2 regions of the Mycolicibacterium sarraceniae genome follow, and region 1 is predicted to be linked to the other one. Evidence: predicted binding sites of a transcription regulator. Region 1 holds the regulator's gene; the other holds the start of a gene.
The links. Region 1 encodes LexA, which represses DNA repair genes until DNA is damaged. Its sites were predicted from a motif close to CGAACANNTGTTCG; they were not measured.
Positions count from the first base shown of each region.

Region 2: a site for LexA is predicted at 4,224-4,237, ahead of cofD (2-phospho-L-lactate transferase). Genes of this name have one in related genera too.

Region 1 covers NZ_AP022595.1:3,274,747-3,282,344, forward strand. The annotation lists gene hflX (GTPase HflX) at 1-448, shown strand, start outside; gene G6N13_RS24580 (hypothetical protein) at 393-659, opposite strand; gene G6N13_RS16325 (acyl-CoA dehydrogenase family protein) at 769-1,941, shown strand; gene G6N13_RS16330 (LGFP repeat-containing protein) at 2,203-4,293, shown strand; gene lexA (transcriptional repressor LexA) at 4,297-4,965, opposite strand; gene G6N13_RS16340 (LysM peptidoglycan-binding domain-containing protein) at 5,187-5,678, shown strand; gene nrdR (transcriptional regulator NrdR) at 5,843-6,307, shown strand; gene G6N13_RS16350 (PhzF family protein) at 6,315-7,001, opposite strand; gene G6N13_RS16355 (alpha/beta fold hydrolase) at 7,054-7,598, opposite strand, start outside.
Region 2 covers NZ_AP022595.1:375,112-382,709, reverse strand. The annotation lists gene G6N13_RS02080 (glycosyltransferase family 2 protein) at 1-10, shown strand, start outside; gene manB (mannose-1-phosphate guanylyltransferase ManB) at 21-1,097, shown strand; gene G6N13_RS02070 (NUDIX hydrolase) at 1,079-1,639, opposite strand; gene G6N13_RS02065 (coenzyme F420-0:L-glutamate ligase) at 1,636-2,985, opposite strand; gene cofD (2-phospho-L-lactate transferase) at 3,006-4,007, opposite strand; gene G6N13_RS02055 (WhiB family transcriptional regulator) at 4,380-4,667, shown strand; gene G6N13_RS02050 (metallopeptidase family protein) at 4,684-5,106, opposite strand; gene G6N13_RS02045 (DUF3499 domain-containing protein) at 5,269-5,697, shown strand; gene G6N13_RS02040 (phosphomannomutase/phosphoglucomutase) at 5,775-7,163, shown strand; gene G6N13_RS02035 (TobH protein) at 7,169-7,598, shown strand, end outside.

The sequences.
Region 1 (7,598 bases):
AGAGGTCCTCGACGCCGACCTGCTGGTGCACGTCGTCGACGGATCCGACAGCAATCCGCTCGCCCAGATCGAGGCCGTTCGTCAGGTCATCCGCGAGGTTCAGAACGACCACCACGCGCCACCGGCACCGGAACTGTTGGTGGTCAACAAGATCGACGCTGCGACAGACCTCATGCTGGCCCAGCTGCGCCGCGCGCTACCAGGCGCTGTCTTCGTCTCGGCGCACACCGGCGATGGCCTGTCGCGCCTGCGCGCTCGGCTCGGCGAACTCGTCGAACCGCGAGAGATCACCGTCGACGTGACGATCCCGTACGACCGGGGCGATCTGGTGGCCCGCCTGCACAGCGACGGGCACGTCGACGCCGTCGAGCACACCGACGCGGGCACACGCCTCACAGCACGGGTGCCCGCGGCGCTGGCAGCGAGCCTGCGCGACTACAGCAGCTAGGCGGCGTGCCGGAAAGTGCTTGCGGCTGCAGGCCTTTCGTTCTTGGGTGTGCCGGGTTCCCCGACCTGGGTGACGGGCTGCTGGCCAGGTCGACGATCAGCTTCACCGGATTGATCGGCGTGAAGATGGTGAACGGCGACATCAGATCCACGAGCGGCTTGATCAGCGCGGTGGCGCCGGACGCAGCACCGATGTCCAGCAGCGGCCACATGATCGGCAACGTTCCGATGCGGCGGTGCCGCTGCCTGTGACTTTGGTGACCAACCATCCGGTTGGTTATCCTCGTTCGCAAACCCACAGTGCCCTCCGGAAGGAAGTCAATGGCTCTCGAGAAGAACGCCACCGTTAAGTACGAGCGGACCCTGTTCGAGCCCGAACACGACCTGTTCCGCGAGTCCTACCGGGCGTTTCTCGATCGGCATGTCGCGCCGTTCCACGAGCAGTGGGAAAAAGACAAGATCGTCGAGCGCGAGGTCTGGCTCGAGGCCGGTAAGCAGGGCTTTCTCGGGATGGCCGTGCCGGAAAAGTATGGCGGCGGGGGCAACGCCGATTTCCGCTACAACGTGATCCTGACCGAGGAGACCGCGGCCGGCCGGTACAGCGGCCTCGGGTTCGGCCTGCACAACGACATCGTCGCGCCGTATCTGCTGGAGCTGACCACCGACGAGCAGAAGCAGCGCTGGCTGCCCAAGTTCTGCAGCGGTGAGCACATCACTGCCATCGCGATGACCGAACCCGGCACCGGTAGTGACCTGCAGGGCATCAAGACCCGGGCGGTCAAAGAAGGTGACCACTACATCCTGAACGGATCCAAGACGTTCATCACCAACGGCATCCACGCCGACTTGGTGATCGTGGTGGCCCAAACCGACCCCGAAAAGGGTGCGCAAGGCTTCTCGCTGCTGGTCGTTGAGCGCGGTATGGAGGGCTTCGAGCGCGGCCGGCACCTCGACAAGATCGGCCTGGACGCGCAGGACACCGCGGAACTGTCCTTCACCGACGTCAAGGTCCCGGCCGAGAATCTCTTGGGTCAGGAGGGCTTCGGCTTCATCTACCTGATGCAGAACCTGCCGCAGGAGCGCCTCAACATTGCGGTGATGGCAGCCGCGGCGATGGAAAACGTGCTCGAGCAGACGCTGCGATACACCAAGGAACGCAAGGCGTTTGGCAAGCCGATCGGCAGCCAGCAGAACAGCCGCTTCCTGTTGGCCGAACTGTCCACCGAGGCGACCGCCGTGCGCATCATGGTCGACGAGTTCATTCGCCTTCACCTTGACGGAAAACTCTCGGCCGAGCAGGCATCGATGGCGAAGTGGTACTCCACGGAGAAGCAGGTGTACCTGATCGACCGGTGCCTGCAATTACACGGCGGCTACGGCTATATGCGCGAGTATCCGGTGGCCCGCTCCTACCTCGACGCCCGGGTCCAAACGATTTACGGCGGCACGACCGAAATCATGAAGGAGATCATTGGTCGCAGCCTGGGCGTCTAACCCAGGCATGGGGTCTGAGCTGGCATTTCTAGGACCGCTCAGCCGCCATTCGGTACCCGGTTACCCGAATAGCTCGGCTTTGTGCTCGACTTTTCCGGAGTTTTACCCCTTCCCCGAGTGCGGCATATCTAAGGAAATGCCGCGTGTCGCGAAGTGCTGACGCAAAGTTGACACGGAGGATAAGGGGAATCATCTTGACCGAAACTGCGGGGAGAGCGCATGACCTGGCTTGGAAGTCGCCTCAGTAGAGGCGTCGGGCGAATGGCGCTCGTCGTCGTCGCGACGGCTACAGCGGGTCTGCTGTCGGCGCCCGGGGCGATCGCGACCCCCGACAGTGATGCGAGTGGTGCCATCGACCAGGCCTGGCAGGCTGCTGGCGGCACCAGTTCTCCGGTCGGTGCCAAGGACGGCGACGTCTACGCGGTCGGCGATGGGTTCGCCCAGAACTTCAGTGGCGGCAAGATCTTCTTCACCCCGGCCACCGGTGCCCACCTGTTGTTCGGGCCCATCCTGGACAAGTACCAGGCCCAAGGCGGCCCGGCCGACAGCGATCTCGGTTTCCCCACCATCGACGAGGTTGCGGGCCTGGTCGGCCCCGACAGCCGGGTGAGCACGTTCAGTGCCAGCGACAAACCGGCGATCTTCTGGACGCCCGACACCGGCGCGTGGGTGGTGCGCGGCGCGATCAACGCGGCCTGGGACAAACTCGGCGGCTCGGCCGGCACGATGGGCGTCCCCACCGGCGACGAGACCTTCGACGGCAACGTGGTGAACCAGAGGTTCACCGGCGGTGAGATCTCCTACGACAACAGCTCCAACACGTTCACCACGGTGCCGCCCGAACTGGCCGGCAACCTGGCCGGTCTCCAAGTGCCGACGGATGCGACGACGGCGATCAATGAGGCGTGGCGAGCCGTGGGCGGGCTCGCGGGCCCGCTCGGTGCCCGGCAGGGTGCGCAGAGTCCCGTCGGGACCGACGGTGCCGTGCAGGATTACGCCGGCGGCAAGATCTTCTACTCGCCGGCGACCGGTGCGCACGCTGTGACCGGCGCGATCCTGACGAAGTACGAGGCGCAGGGCGGACCGACGGGTGATCTCGGCCTGCCGACCGGAACCGAGGCGGACGGGGGTGCCCCGAACAGCCGCGTCAGCGCGTTCAGTGCCTCCGATAAGCCGGTGATTTTCTGGACGCCTGACAACGGTGCCATCGTGGTGCGGGGCGCGATCAACGCCGCATGGGCGAAGTTGGGCGGGGCAGGCGGCGAGCTCGGTGCTCCGACCGGCGAGCAGAGTGTCAACGGCGACACCGTGACCCAGAAGTTCAGCGGTGGCGAGATCTCCTGGAACAAATCCGCCAGCAAATTCACCACCAAACCGCCGGAGCTGGCCGGACAACTCGCCGGGCTGCAGGTGCCCAACGGGACCGGGCCGCAGTCCGGTCTGGCCGCACCGAAGTCCGGCACGGGTTTCACCTTCCACCTGTGGTGGTTGCTGATCATCATTCCGGTGCTGCTGCTGGTCGCGGTGATCGCGCTGGGTGTGCTCTGGCTGCGGCGGCGCCGTGGTAGCGATATCGAGATCGACGACGACTTCCACGATCCCGATTACGACGACGATGACGGTTACTGGCCGGATGAGCATGAGGGTCCCGCGGGTGCTCCTTCGACTGAACGCTTTTCGACCTACCCCGACGACGGCGGCGTCGTGCAGGTCGCCCAGGCGCCCGGGTTCTCTTGGGCGCAACCGGGTGGCGAGGACAAGTCGCAGCCCGGGCTCGGGGATGTGTTCGACGGCGACGAGGACTCCATCGACACCACGCCGACACGCATTCCCGCTGGGCCGGTCGATGCCGACGAGGTGGACGCAGCCGAGGCGCCCGACGGTCATACGTACGTCGAGATCGACGAGGTTGCCGATTCGGGGCGGCACGCGGTGGTGAATCTTGGTGAGTCGCAGTCGATGTGGCGACTCGATGTGGGCGAATTCGGTAGGCCGGGTCGGCGTCGCCGCGCCGCGAAGCCGGACGACGAGCCAGCGCCGGAGGAGTACGCCGAGGCCGAGATCGTCGAGCAGTACTTCCCTGCGGATCTCGAGGATGAGGGCAAACCGGTCACCGAGCCGGCGGAGGTTCTGCAGTCCGATGTGGCGGCCGGCACCGCCTCATCGCGCCCGGCGATCCACCTTCCGCTCTCTGATCCGTACCAGGCACCTGAGGGTTACGTGATCAAGGCCAACACCCACTCGGGGCTCTACTACGCCCCGGATTCGGCCCTCTACGACCACACCGTGCCCGAAGTCTGGTTCGCCAGTGAGGAACTCGCTCAGGCGAACGGGTTCGTCAAGGCGGAGTAGCCCCTAGATCTTGCGGATGACGGTGACGACCTTGCCGAGGATGGCGGCGTCGTTACCGGGGATCGGGTCGAATGCAGGGTTGTGCGGCATCAGCCATACCTGACCATTGGTGCGCTTGAACGTTTTCACAGTGGCTTCGCCGTCGATCATCGCCGCGACGATATCGCCGTTGTCAGCCACGTTCTGCTGACGGATGACCACCCAGTCACCGTCGCAGATCGCGGCATCGACCATCGATTCGCCGACGACCTTGAGCAGGAACAGCGAGCCCTCACCGACCAGTTCCTTGGGTAGCGGGAAGACGTCCTCGACGGCCTCCTCAGCCAGGATCGGGCCGCCGGCGGCGATGCGGCCGAGCACCGGCACGAACGTCGGTTCGGGAAGGGCGTCCGAGCCGGCGACATCGGTGGTCACGGCGGTCACCTCGTCGGCGCTGCGCACATCCACGGCGCGCGGGCGGTTGGCGTCGCGGCGCAGATAGCCCTTTCGCTCGAGGGTGCGCAGCTGGTGCGCCACCGAGGACGTCGAGGTGAGGCCGACGGCGTCGCCGATCTCGCGGATGCTCGGTGGATAGCCGCGGGTGGTGACCGAGGCGCGGATCACCTCGAGGATCGTTCGCTGCCGCTCGGTCAGTCCGGAGTCGGCACCTGATGTCTCACTGCGGTCGCTCATGGGCCCGAATGTAGTCGCGGGGCAGCAGATAATCAAACACTTGTTCGACCGCGGCGTGTCGCCGCCGTCAATCGTGCAGGTGATCGGCACCGCCAAAACGTGTCGGTGGGCGGATTTATTCTCCAGACACGCTCGCTCACATGTTCGTATTTCGAACGCATGGTCGAGTACAGTTCGAACACAAGGGCGAACAGTGGGCGTCTTGGAGGAAGGAAACAGACGTGACAGTCATCGACGATCGGCAGGTTTTCCCATCCGCACCGGTGCGGCCGATGCGCCCCCGTGCGGCGGTCAGGGCTAACACCCCCGTTCGGACCCGTCCCGCCGGGCCCCGCGGCCAACGGCCGTACCCGGCTCGCCCGGCCATCGCCCCGATGCGTTACTCCGGCACCGGCGTCACCTTCTCGCGGGCGCCGCACGTGCGGCGGCCGGTGAGCACCGCCGTCACGATCGCGCTGGCCGGGGTGGCCGCTCTGATCACCCTGTGGCTGGGTCTGGTGGGTCATCTCAGTGGCACGTCGGCGGCCACCGACCAGGTGCCCGATCAGCTTGCGGTGGTCCAGGTCCAGGCGGGGGAGACGCTGCAGCAGCTCGCCGGCCGGGTGGCCCCCGATGCGCCCGCCGGGCAGGTGATGGCGCGCATCCGCGACTTGAACAAGCTCGATTCAGCCACGTTGGATGCCGGACAGACGCTCATCGCCCCGATGGGGTGATCGCGCGACGCATCACGGTCGGCCACAACGTGTGCCGGACAAGCGGCCTTGCTGGTGGCGGTCTCGCTCGCCCGAGTTTTCGGGGCGTGGCCGTCGGCAGGGCAGCACAGGTAGTCTCTGGGTGGTCCGAAGCATCGAGCTGCGGCGGAGGCGAAGGAGCGGCCATGCATTGCCCGTTCTGTCGCCATCCTGATTCCAGAGTGGTCGATTCCCGTGAAGCAGACGAGGGTCAGGCCATTCGGCGGCGCCGATCCTGTCCGGAGTGCGGCCGGCGGTTCACCACCGTCGAGACCGCCGTGCTGGCGGTCGTCAAACGCAGCGGCGTCACCGAACCGTTCAGCCGCGAGAAGGTCATCAGCGGCGTGCGCCGGGCCTGCCAGGGTCGAGACGTCGACGACGATGCGCTGAACATGCTGGCCCAGCAGGTCGAAGACGCTGTGCGGGCGGCCGGTTCTCCCGAGATCCCGAGCCACGAGGTCGGCCTGGCCATTCTTGGGCCGCTGCGCGAACTCGACGAGGTGGCGTACCTGCGCTTCGCCTCGGTGTACCGCTCCTTCAGCTCCGCTGAGGATTTCGAACGCGAGATCGAGGCGCTGCGCGCCCATCGCGCGGTCGGCACCTCCGGCTGACTGGTCGTCAGCCCAGCTGGCGGGCACCGTCACTGACCACGCGGCCCGCCACTAGAACCCACCCTTCAGCATTCCAGGTCGTGTAGATCTGCGATCCCTGGCCCTGCGTGATCATCAGATCCCGGCTCAGATAGTCGGTCAGGCGAGCTGCCGCTGAACCGGTCGCCTCGTCCTCCGGAACGCCGAGATTGGTGGCGAACATCCGCGAACGAATATGCCCGCGATCGCGATCGAGCCAAGACCACACGTAGTGCTCGACGTCGTCGGGGTAGTCGCCGGGATCGGTGGCCAGCAACTCCTCCACCGAATCCAGCTCGTGGATGGCGAACTCCGGTGACCATTCCGCCCGGGCCCGCACCGTGGTGAGTGCGTCGTCATAGCTGATCTGCACGATGCCGGCAGGCACTTGGAGGGTACGGATCGGCGTGCCTCGTTCCCGCAGCCACCAGGCCGCACCCACGGTCGGGTGCCCGGCGAACGGCAGCTCGGTGGCCGGGGTGAAGATGCGTGCGTGCGCGGTGGTCGCCCCGTTGGACGGCACATCGATGAATATGGTTTCGCTGTAACCCAATTCAGCGGCGATGCGTTGGCGCTCAGTTGCGGGAACGGTCGCCGCGTCGATGACGCCAAGGGGATTACCAAAATTGCCATCGGAATCGGTGAACACCCGCAACACGGCTACGTCGATGGTCATGCTCCGACACTACGACGCTCTGAGATTTTGCGACGCCGCCCGGGTGAGGTGCTCAGGTGGCGCTGCGCTCGTCGGCGCCCATGGCGTCGAGCACCGCCACCCGGGTGTCGAGCGTGCCGGTGACCGAACGCTCGGACAGTCCGGTGCGCAACAGTTCACGCAGCACGTCCTGGTCGTACTCGGCCGGTGCGGTCGAATCGATGAATCGCTCGACGACCTCGACGAAGCGGTCGGGGTCGTCGTGGAAGGGGAAGTGCCCGGACCGGCCGAAGATCTCCAACCGGGAGCCGGGCATCGCGGCATGGGCCATCCGTGCGTGACTGACCGGGATCATCGCGTCCTGATCACCCCAAATTAGTTGCACAGGAACAGATTCAGTCAAATAACAGCGGTCGAGCATGGTCACCACCTGCCCGCGCCAGTCCACCACTGAGCGCAACGTGCGGGTGAATGCCGACGACGCGGTGGGCTCGGGCAGATCGGTCAGGATGCGCAGCGCATCAGGCAGATCGCGGCCCAGCCCGGTCGAACCGAACACGGTGCCCAGTGCCCGTCCGGCGACCTGCATGGCAGGCAGCACCAGGGGCAGTCGCAGCA
Region 2 (7,598 bases), 1.9 Mb from region 1:
GGGGGCCTGAGTTGAGTGAAATCGATCCGTCGAAGGTCGATGCGGTGGTGCTCGTCGGTGGGAAGGGCACCCGGCTGCGCCCGTTGACCCTGTCGGCCGCCAAGCCGATGCTGCCGACCGCGGGCCTGCCGTTCCTGACCCACTTGCTCTCGCGGATCGCCGCCGCCGGCATCGAGCACGTCATCCTCGGCACATCCTTCAAGGCCGCCACGTTCGAATCCGAGTTCGGCGATGGTTCCAAGCTCGGCCTGCAGATCGAATACGTCGTCGAGGAGCGCCCGCTGGGCACTGGCGGCGGAATCGCCAATGTCGTGCCGAAACTGCGCAACGACACGGTGATGGTCTTCAACGGTGACGTGCTGTCCGGGATGGAGCTGGGGCATATGCTGACCAGCCACCACGAGTCGCAGGCGGACCTGACGCTGCACCTCGTGCGGGTCAGTGATCCGCGGGCGTTCGGCTGCGTGCCCACGGACGCCGATGGCCGGGTACAGGCCTTTCTGGAAAAGACCGAGGACCCGCCGTCCGACCAGATCAACGCCGGCACCTATATCTTCAAACGGGAGATCCTCGATCGGATCCCGCGTGACCGTGAGGTCTCGGTGGAGCGCGAGGTGTTTCCGGCGCTGCTCGCCGACGGGGTGAAGGTGTGTGGCTACGTCGACTCCAGCTATTGGCGTGACATGGGCACCCCGGAGGATTTCGTCCGCGGCTCGGCAGACCTGGTCCGCGGACTGGCACCCTCGCCCGCGCTCGGCGGCCGACGCGGGGAGAGCCTGGTGCACGACGGCGCATCGGTGGCGGCAGGGGCGGTGTTGGTCGGCGGGACGGTGGTCGGCCGGGGTGCCGAGATCGGGCCGGGGGTCCGACTGGACGGCGCGGTCGTTTTCGACGGGGCGTCCATCGAGGCGGGTTCGGTGGTGGAGCGCTCGATCATCGGTGCAGGCGCCCGGATAGGGCCGCGGGCGCTGTTGCGCGACGCCATCATTGGCGACGGTGCCAACGTCGGCGCCCGGTGCGAGCTGCTGCGCGGTGCGCGGGTGTGGCCCGGGGTCGTCATCCCCGACTGCGGTATCCGCTACTCGTCGGATATCTGACGCGAGCAGGCCACCTCGACCAGGTGGGCCACCGCGGCGTCGATACCGTCGGGCAGCGCGTCGACCGGCCACCATCGCAGGTCCAATGACTCGTCGCTGATCGCGATGACGGCGTCGGCCGGAGCCCGCGCGATGAACTGCAGATCCAGATGGCGGGTCGGCACCCCGAGTGAGCAGGTCAGCGCGTGCACGTGAATGGCGCCCAGCGCGGCATCGATACTCAGGCCCTCGATCCCGGATTCCTCGGCTGCCTCCCGCATTGCCGCGGCGACGATGTCCGTGTCCGCCGGCTCGCAGTGCCCACCGAGTTGCACCCAGCGACCCAATCGCGGATGCAGGGTCAACAGAACGTGATCGCCCGAGTCGGAGACCACCAGTGCCGAGGCAGTGATATGGCCCGGGACGCAGGCTCGTTCGCAGGAATCGGTGCGCGCCAACAGAAATCCCAGCACGGCTTGGCGCAAAGCGTCCTGGCCGTCGTCGGGGGCGTCCCATTCCGTCAGCAGCTCGATCGCGGAATCCCGCACACCCGAGTAGGTCACCGCCGCACCAGCAGATCGCCGACCGGCGCCGGATCACGGGGTCCGGACGGGTCGACGGGATAGCCGATCGCGATCGCGCCCAGGGGCTCCCAATCCGTCGGCAGATCAAGGGTTTCGCGGACCAGCTCGGCGGCGAAGATGGTCGAGCCGATCCAGCAGCTACCCACCTCGCGGACTGCCAGCGCGACGAGCAGCGCCTGCACCGCCGCACCGACCGCGACGGTGAACATCGTGTGCTCGGCCTCCGCGCGGGCCGCGTCCGGGTAGCTGTGCGCGCCCTCGGGCACCAGGAACGGGATCACGACCTCCGGTGCGTCATAGAGAATCTGCCCACGCCCGATGCGCCGCTCCACCGCATCGGCCGGTGTACCGTCGGACGTCAGATCCGCGCGCCAGGCGTCTTTCATGGCGTCCAGCAGTGCGACGCGACGGTCGCGATCGGCCAGCCAGACGAACCGCACCGGGCGGGTGTGATGCGGTGCGGGCGCGGTGAGTGCCTCGGCGACCGCCTCCTCGATGAGCTTGTGGTCCACGGGTTCAGCCGCGAACTGGCGCACCGATCGGCGGAGCAGTTGGGCCTGGCGCCGGCCGAGTTCGATTGATTCGGCGGTGCCCAGCCAGAACAGGTCATCCTCACCGCCGCGCAGCAGTCGCGCCGCGGTGGATCCGTCATCGGCGAGTTCGAGGCCGCGTACCACCGCGACGGGGACCGCGGTCAGCTTGCCTTTGACAAGGTCGGCGGCAGCGGCGATTTCGTCGGCGACGGCCACTTCGGTGACCACCAGTTCGTTGCCGTGCCTGTCGACGGCGCCGGCGTAGCCGTACAGCACGGGGAGTCCGGACGAGCCGATCGCGGCGTCAGTCTGCCCGTTTCGCCAGGCGCGCCCCATCGTGTCGGTGACGACTACGGCGACGTCGACCCCGAGACGTTCGCGCAGCGCCGTCCGCAATGCCAACGCACTGCCGTCGGGATCGATGGGCAGCAACGCCAATTCGGTTGCACCGACATTGGAACCGTCGACGCCGGCGGCCGCCTGGACGATGCCGTTGCGGTTCGCGGTGATCAGTGTTTTGCCCTTGCGGGCCAGCACCCGCACCGCCTCGGTGTCGATGAGCATGCGGCGCAGCGCATCCCGCTCGTCGGGATCGGCGGGCGCCGCCACGATGCGGCCCTCGCATTTGGACATCACCTTGCTGGTGACGACGACGATGTCGCCGGCGCGCAGCCAGGGGGCGGCGGTGGCGAGCGCGGCGGCCAGGTCGTGGCCGGGCCGGAATTCGGGAAGTCCGGTGACGGGCAGGATTTCGACGGGCGCCGCGCTGCCATGATCGCCGCTAGGCGGCACCGTTGGACTTGAGCCACTGGTCACAGCGTCACGCCTGCCAGTTCCAGCCCGGCGCGCACCATGTCGGCGGTCGCCGAGGGGTCGGACATCAGCAGGGGTATCGAGTTCACTGTCACGCCGGGGACTTCAGCCTGATCGCCCTCCGAGATCAACCAGTAGTCCAGGATGCCGGTGGCCGACCGCGCGCCGTAGTGCCGGGCGACGGCTTGTGACGACGTTTCCACGCCGATCACCGACAGGCATTCGTCGGCCATGCCACGCAACGGCTTTCCGCCGATGATGGGGGAGTAGCCGATGATCGGCGCCGGCGTAGACCGCAGCGCCGCACGGACGCCGGGGATAGCCAGGATCGCGCCGACGCTGACGACCGGGTTCGACGGCGCCAGCATGACAACATCGGCTTCGGTGATCGCGTCGATGACACCGGGCCCGGCGGTGGCGCTTTCGGAGCCGACGAACGCGAAGCTGTGCGTGGTCACGTGTGCCCGGTAGCGCACCCACCACTCCTGGAAGTGAATGGCTTTGCGGTCACCGGTGTCTGGATCGTCGATCACGACATGGGTTTCGCACCGGTCATCGCTGGCCGGGAGCAGGGTGGCGCCGGGAGTCCAACGACCGCAGAGGGCCTCGGTGACCTGTGACAGCGGATATCCGGCCCGCAGCATTTGACTGCGTACCAAATGAGTGGCCAAATCCCGGTCGCCCAAACCGAACCAATCTGGTTGAACTCCGTAGGCGGCCAATTCCTCTTTGGCATTCCAGGTCTCGTTGCGATGTCCCCAGCCGCGCTCGGGGTCGATACCTCCACCTAAGGTGTACATGCAGGTGTCGAGGTCGGGGCAGATGCGCACGCCGTGCATCCAGGCGTCGTCACCGATGTTGACCACGGCGGTCAGCGCGTGATCAAGATCGCCTGTGGCGGCGGATATCTGGCCGCCGAACTGGCCGAGTCCGAGTAGTCGTTGCACGCCTAACAGGAAGCGGGCACCCCCGACGCCACCAACCAGAACGGTGATCTTCACACCGATCGACACTAGGCGGTCGGGCTTGTGCGTGGCGCACGCGGTCACGATCACGTCACTCTCGGGACACGCCGGTGCATCGACTCGCCGAATTGTCCCAGGGAAATGGTATGAACTTCGGTTCAATCGCTTGCGCGAAGCATCCCAGCCGTGTCTAATCACATCAGTGTCATTTCCCGGTCGGACCTGCCGGTTTCGGTGTCCCATACCGTGATTCGACCAGGTGTTCGAATTGAGTTGGGCACACTTCATAGTGGGCGACATGCGAAAGATCTACGAAACCAGGTGAAGGAGGCGGAAATGTCCTATGAGAACGTAATCGGCGCGATGGGGTTGCCGCAGTCCATTCCCGGATCGCAGACGATGGGGCTAATGGCACGCGCTCACCTGAGTTTGGTGCCAGACGCGATCATCGATGCGATCCCGGATCCGGCCGAAGACGAAGACCAGTGGCAGGAACGTGCGCTGTGCGCGCAGACCGACCCCGAAGCGTTCTTCCCTGAGAAGGGTGGCTCCACTCGCGAAGCCAAGCGCATCTGCTTGGGCTGCGAGGTGAAGGACAAGTGCCTCGACTACGCCCTCGCTCACGATGAGCGCTTCGGCATCTGGGGCGGGCTCTCCGAGCGGGAGCGTCGTCGCCTCAAGCGCGGCATCATCTGACGCGCTCTCGCTGCGTCTAATCCTCTTCCATACTCGGGTCGATGACTGACGGCTCGACCCCGAGATAGGTGGCCACCTGTGCCACCAATATCTCGTGCAGAAGATCAGTCAGATCGATCGAGTCCTTGGCCCGTCGCTCGATCGGCTTGCGAAACAACACTATTCGGGCCCGCGTGGAGTTACCGCGAACATCGACCCCGGCCGGGATCAGTCGGGCCAGCGCGATCGGCCCGTCGGCGATCACTTCGGCCGGCCACTGCACACTGTCTGGATCCTTCGGCGCGATGCGCGGAATCTCGTCGACCGCGACGTCCAATGCGGTGAGCCGCTGTTGCCAGCGCCGTTCGATCGGCTCGTAAGCCTCCAGCACCGCCGTATCAAATCGTTCGGCCCGGCTGCGCCAGCCCGGGACCGTCGGAGGTAGCAGCGGCCCGCGCATCTCGCGGCCTCGGCGTGATCCCGGGGCACCGCCGGACCGGCCACCTCGCCGGGAGCTGCGGGAATCGGCCACGGATGTGATCGTAACGGTTGTGAATCGGCGGACTTGCGGCTGCGCGTGTCCGCCGGTCACCGGTGAATGAACCGGGATAACCTCACGAACGTGAATGCTCCCCGTCGCTGCTGCCGGCCTGGGTGCCCCCATTATGCGGTGGCGACGCTGACGTTCGTCTATTCGGATTCCACCGCCGTGGTCGGCCCGCTGGCCACCTCGCGCGAACCGCATTCGTGGGATCTGTGTGTCGGACATGCCAACCGGATCACCGCACCGATCGGCTGGGACCTGGTCCGCCACGCCGGCCCGCTGCCCGAGTATCCCGACGAGGACGACCTGGTGGCCCTTGCCGACGCGGTCCGCGAGGGCCGCGAGGGCCTGGGTGCTCGGCCGCCGATCGCTGGCTTCTCCGATCCCGGCGGCGCGGCACATGCACCGGCGACCAGTGCGCCGATGATGCCGTCGACAGCGCACCGGCCTGCCACAGCGGGCCGTCGGCGCGGGCACCTGCGGGTACTGCCGGACCCGGCCGACTGACGCGGTAGCTGCCCTTACCGGGGCGCGCAGACAGATAGGCTGGCGGCCAAGAGTCCCTCTCGGTCAGGAGATCCGCCATGTCGAGGCCCGCCGCCGCGGTCCGCAGTGTGATCAAGGCCTACGATGTGCGCGGCCTGGTCGGCAAGGAGATCGATGAGGCGTTCGTCGCCGACGTCGCTGCCGCGTTCGCCCGGCTGATCCGCTCCGAAGGAGGGGATCGGGTGACCATCGGCTACGACATGCGCGAAAGCTCGCCCGCGCTGGCCGATGCCTTCGGGGAGGGCGCGGCCGCACAAGGCCTCGACGTGGTGCGCATCGGACTGGCGTCGACCGATCAGCTGTATTTCGCATCCGGATTTCTGAGCTGTGCGGGCGCGATGTTCACCGCCAGCCACAATCCCGCCGCCTACAACGGCATCAAGCTGTGTCGTGCCGGGGCCAAACCCGTCGGCGAAGACACCGGGTTGGCGCTGATCCGCGACGAGGTGATCGCCGGCGTCCCCGGCTACGACGGTGAGCGCGGGACGGTCCACGATCAGGATGTCTTGCACGACTACGGCCAGTTCCTGCGTTCGCTGGTCGATATGGCCGAGCTGCGTTCGCTGCGGGTGGCCGTCGACGCGGGCAACGGCATGGCCGGGCACACCACGCCAGCGGTGTTGGGGCCGATCGAGGCGCTCACGGTGCTGCCGCTGTTCTTCGAGCTCGACGGCTCGTTCCCCAACCACGAAGCCAACCCGTTGGAGCCGTCAAACCTCGTCGATCTGCAGAAATTCGTGGTGGAGACCGGCGCCGATATCGGGCTCGCGTTCGACGGGGACGCCGACCGCTGCTTTGTCGTCGACGAGTTGGGCGCTCCGGTGTCGCCGTCGGCGGTCACCGCACTGGTCGCGGGCCGCGAGCTCAACCGAGAGATCGGTGCGACCGTGATCCACAACCTGATCACCTCGCGTGCAGTGCCCGAGCTGGTTATCGAGCGCGGGGGTACGCCCGTACGGTCGAGAGTTGGGCATTCCTATATCAAGGCGCTGATGGCCGATACCGGCGCGATCTTCGGCGGCGAGCATTCCGCGCACTATTACTTCCGCGATTTCTGGGGTGCCGACTCCGGCATGCTGGCCGCGCTGCACGTACTGGCCGCGCTCGGCGAACAGGATCATCCGCTGTCGGAACTAATGGCCAACTATGAGCGCTACGAAGCCTCCGGTGAAATCAATTTCCGCGTGGCAGATGCGCCGGCCAGTGTCGATTCGGTGCTGAAAACCTTTGGCGCCCAGGTTGTTGCGCTGGATCATCTGGACGGTGTGACGGTCGACCTCGGTGGAGGCGCCTGGTTCAACCTGCGCACCTCCAACACCGAACCGCTGCTGCGCCTCAACGTCGAAGCCCGCACTGGCGACGAGATCGACGAGATCGTTCGCCGGGTCTCTGAGGACATCGCCGCGCAACCGGACGGGGCGACGTGAGCGCTGTGCACGCCACTATCGATCTCGATGACACCGACGGTCTGCTGGAGGCCGACCGCGACGGACTGCTGCGGGCCGCAGCGATGGCCGGCGCGCAGGTGCGGGCTACGGCGGCTGCCGTCGAGGAAGGCGAATTGGCGACGTTGGCCAGCGGTGACCGGCCCCGGACCGTGATCTGGGTGGGCGGCCGCGGAGCCGCCGAGAGTGCTGGCGCGATGCTGGCCGTCACGCTCGGCGGGGTGGCGAGCGAGCCAATCGTGGTGGCCCCCGAATCTCCGCCGTGGATCGGCCCGCTCGACGTTCTCGTCGTCGCCGGCGACGACCCCGGCGACCCGGCATTGGTGACCTCGGCAGCGACGGCGGTCCGGCGCGGTGCCCGCGTCGTCGTCGCCGCGCCCTACGAAGGACCGCTGCGCGATGCCACCGCCGGACGTG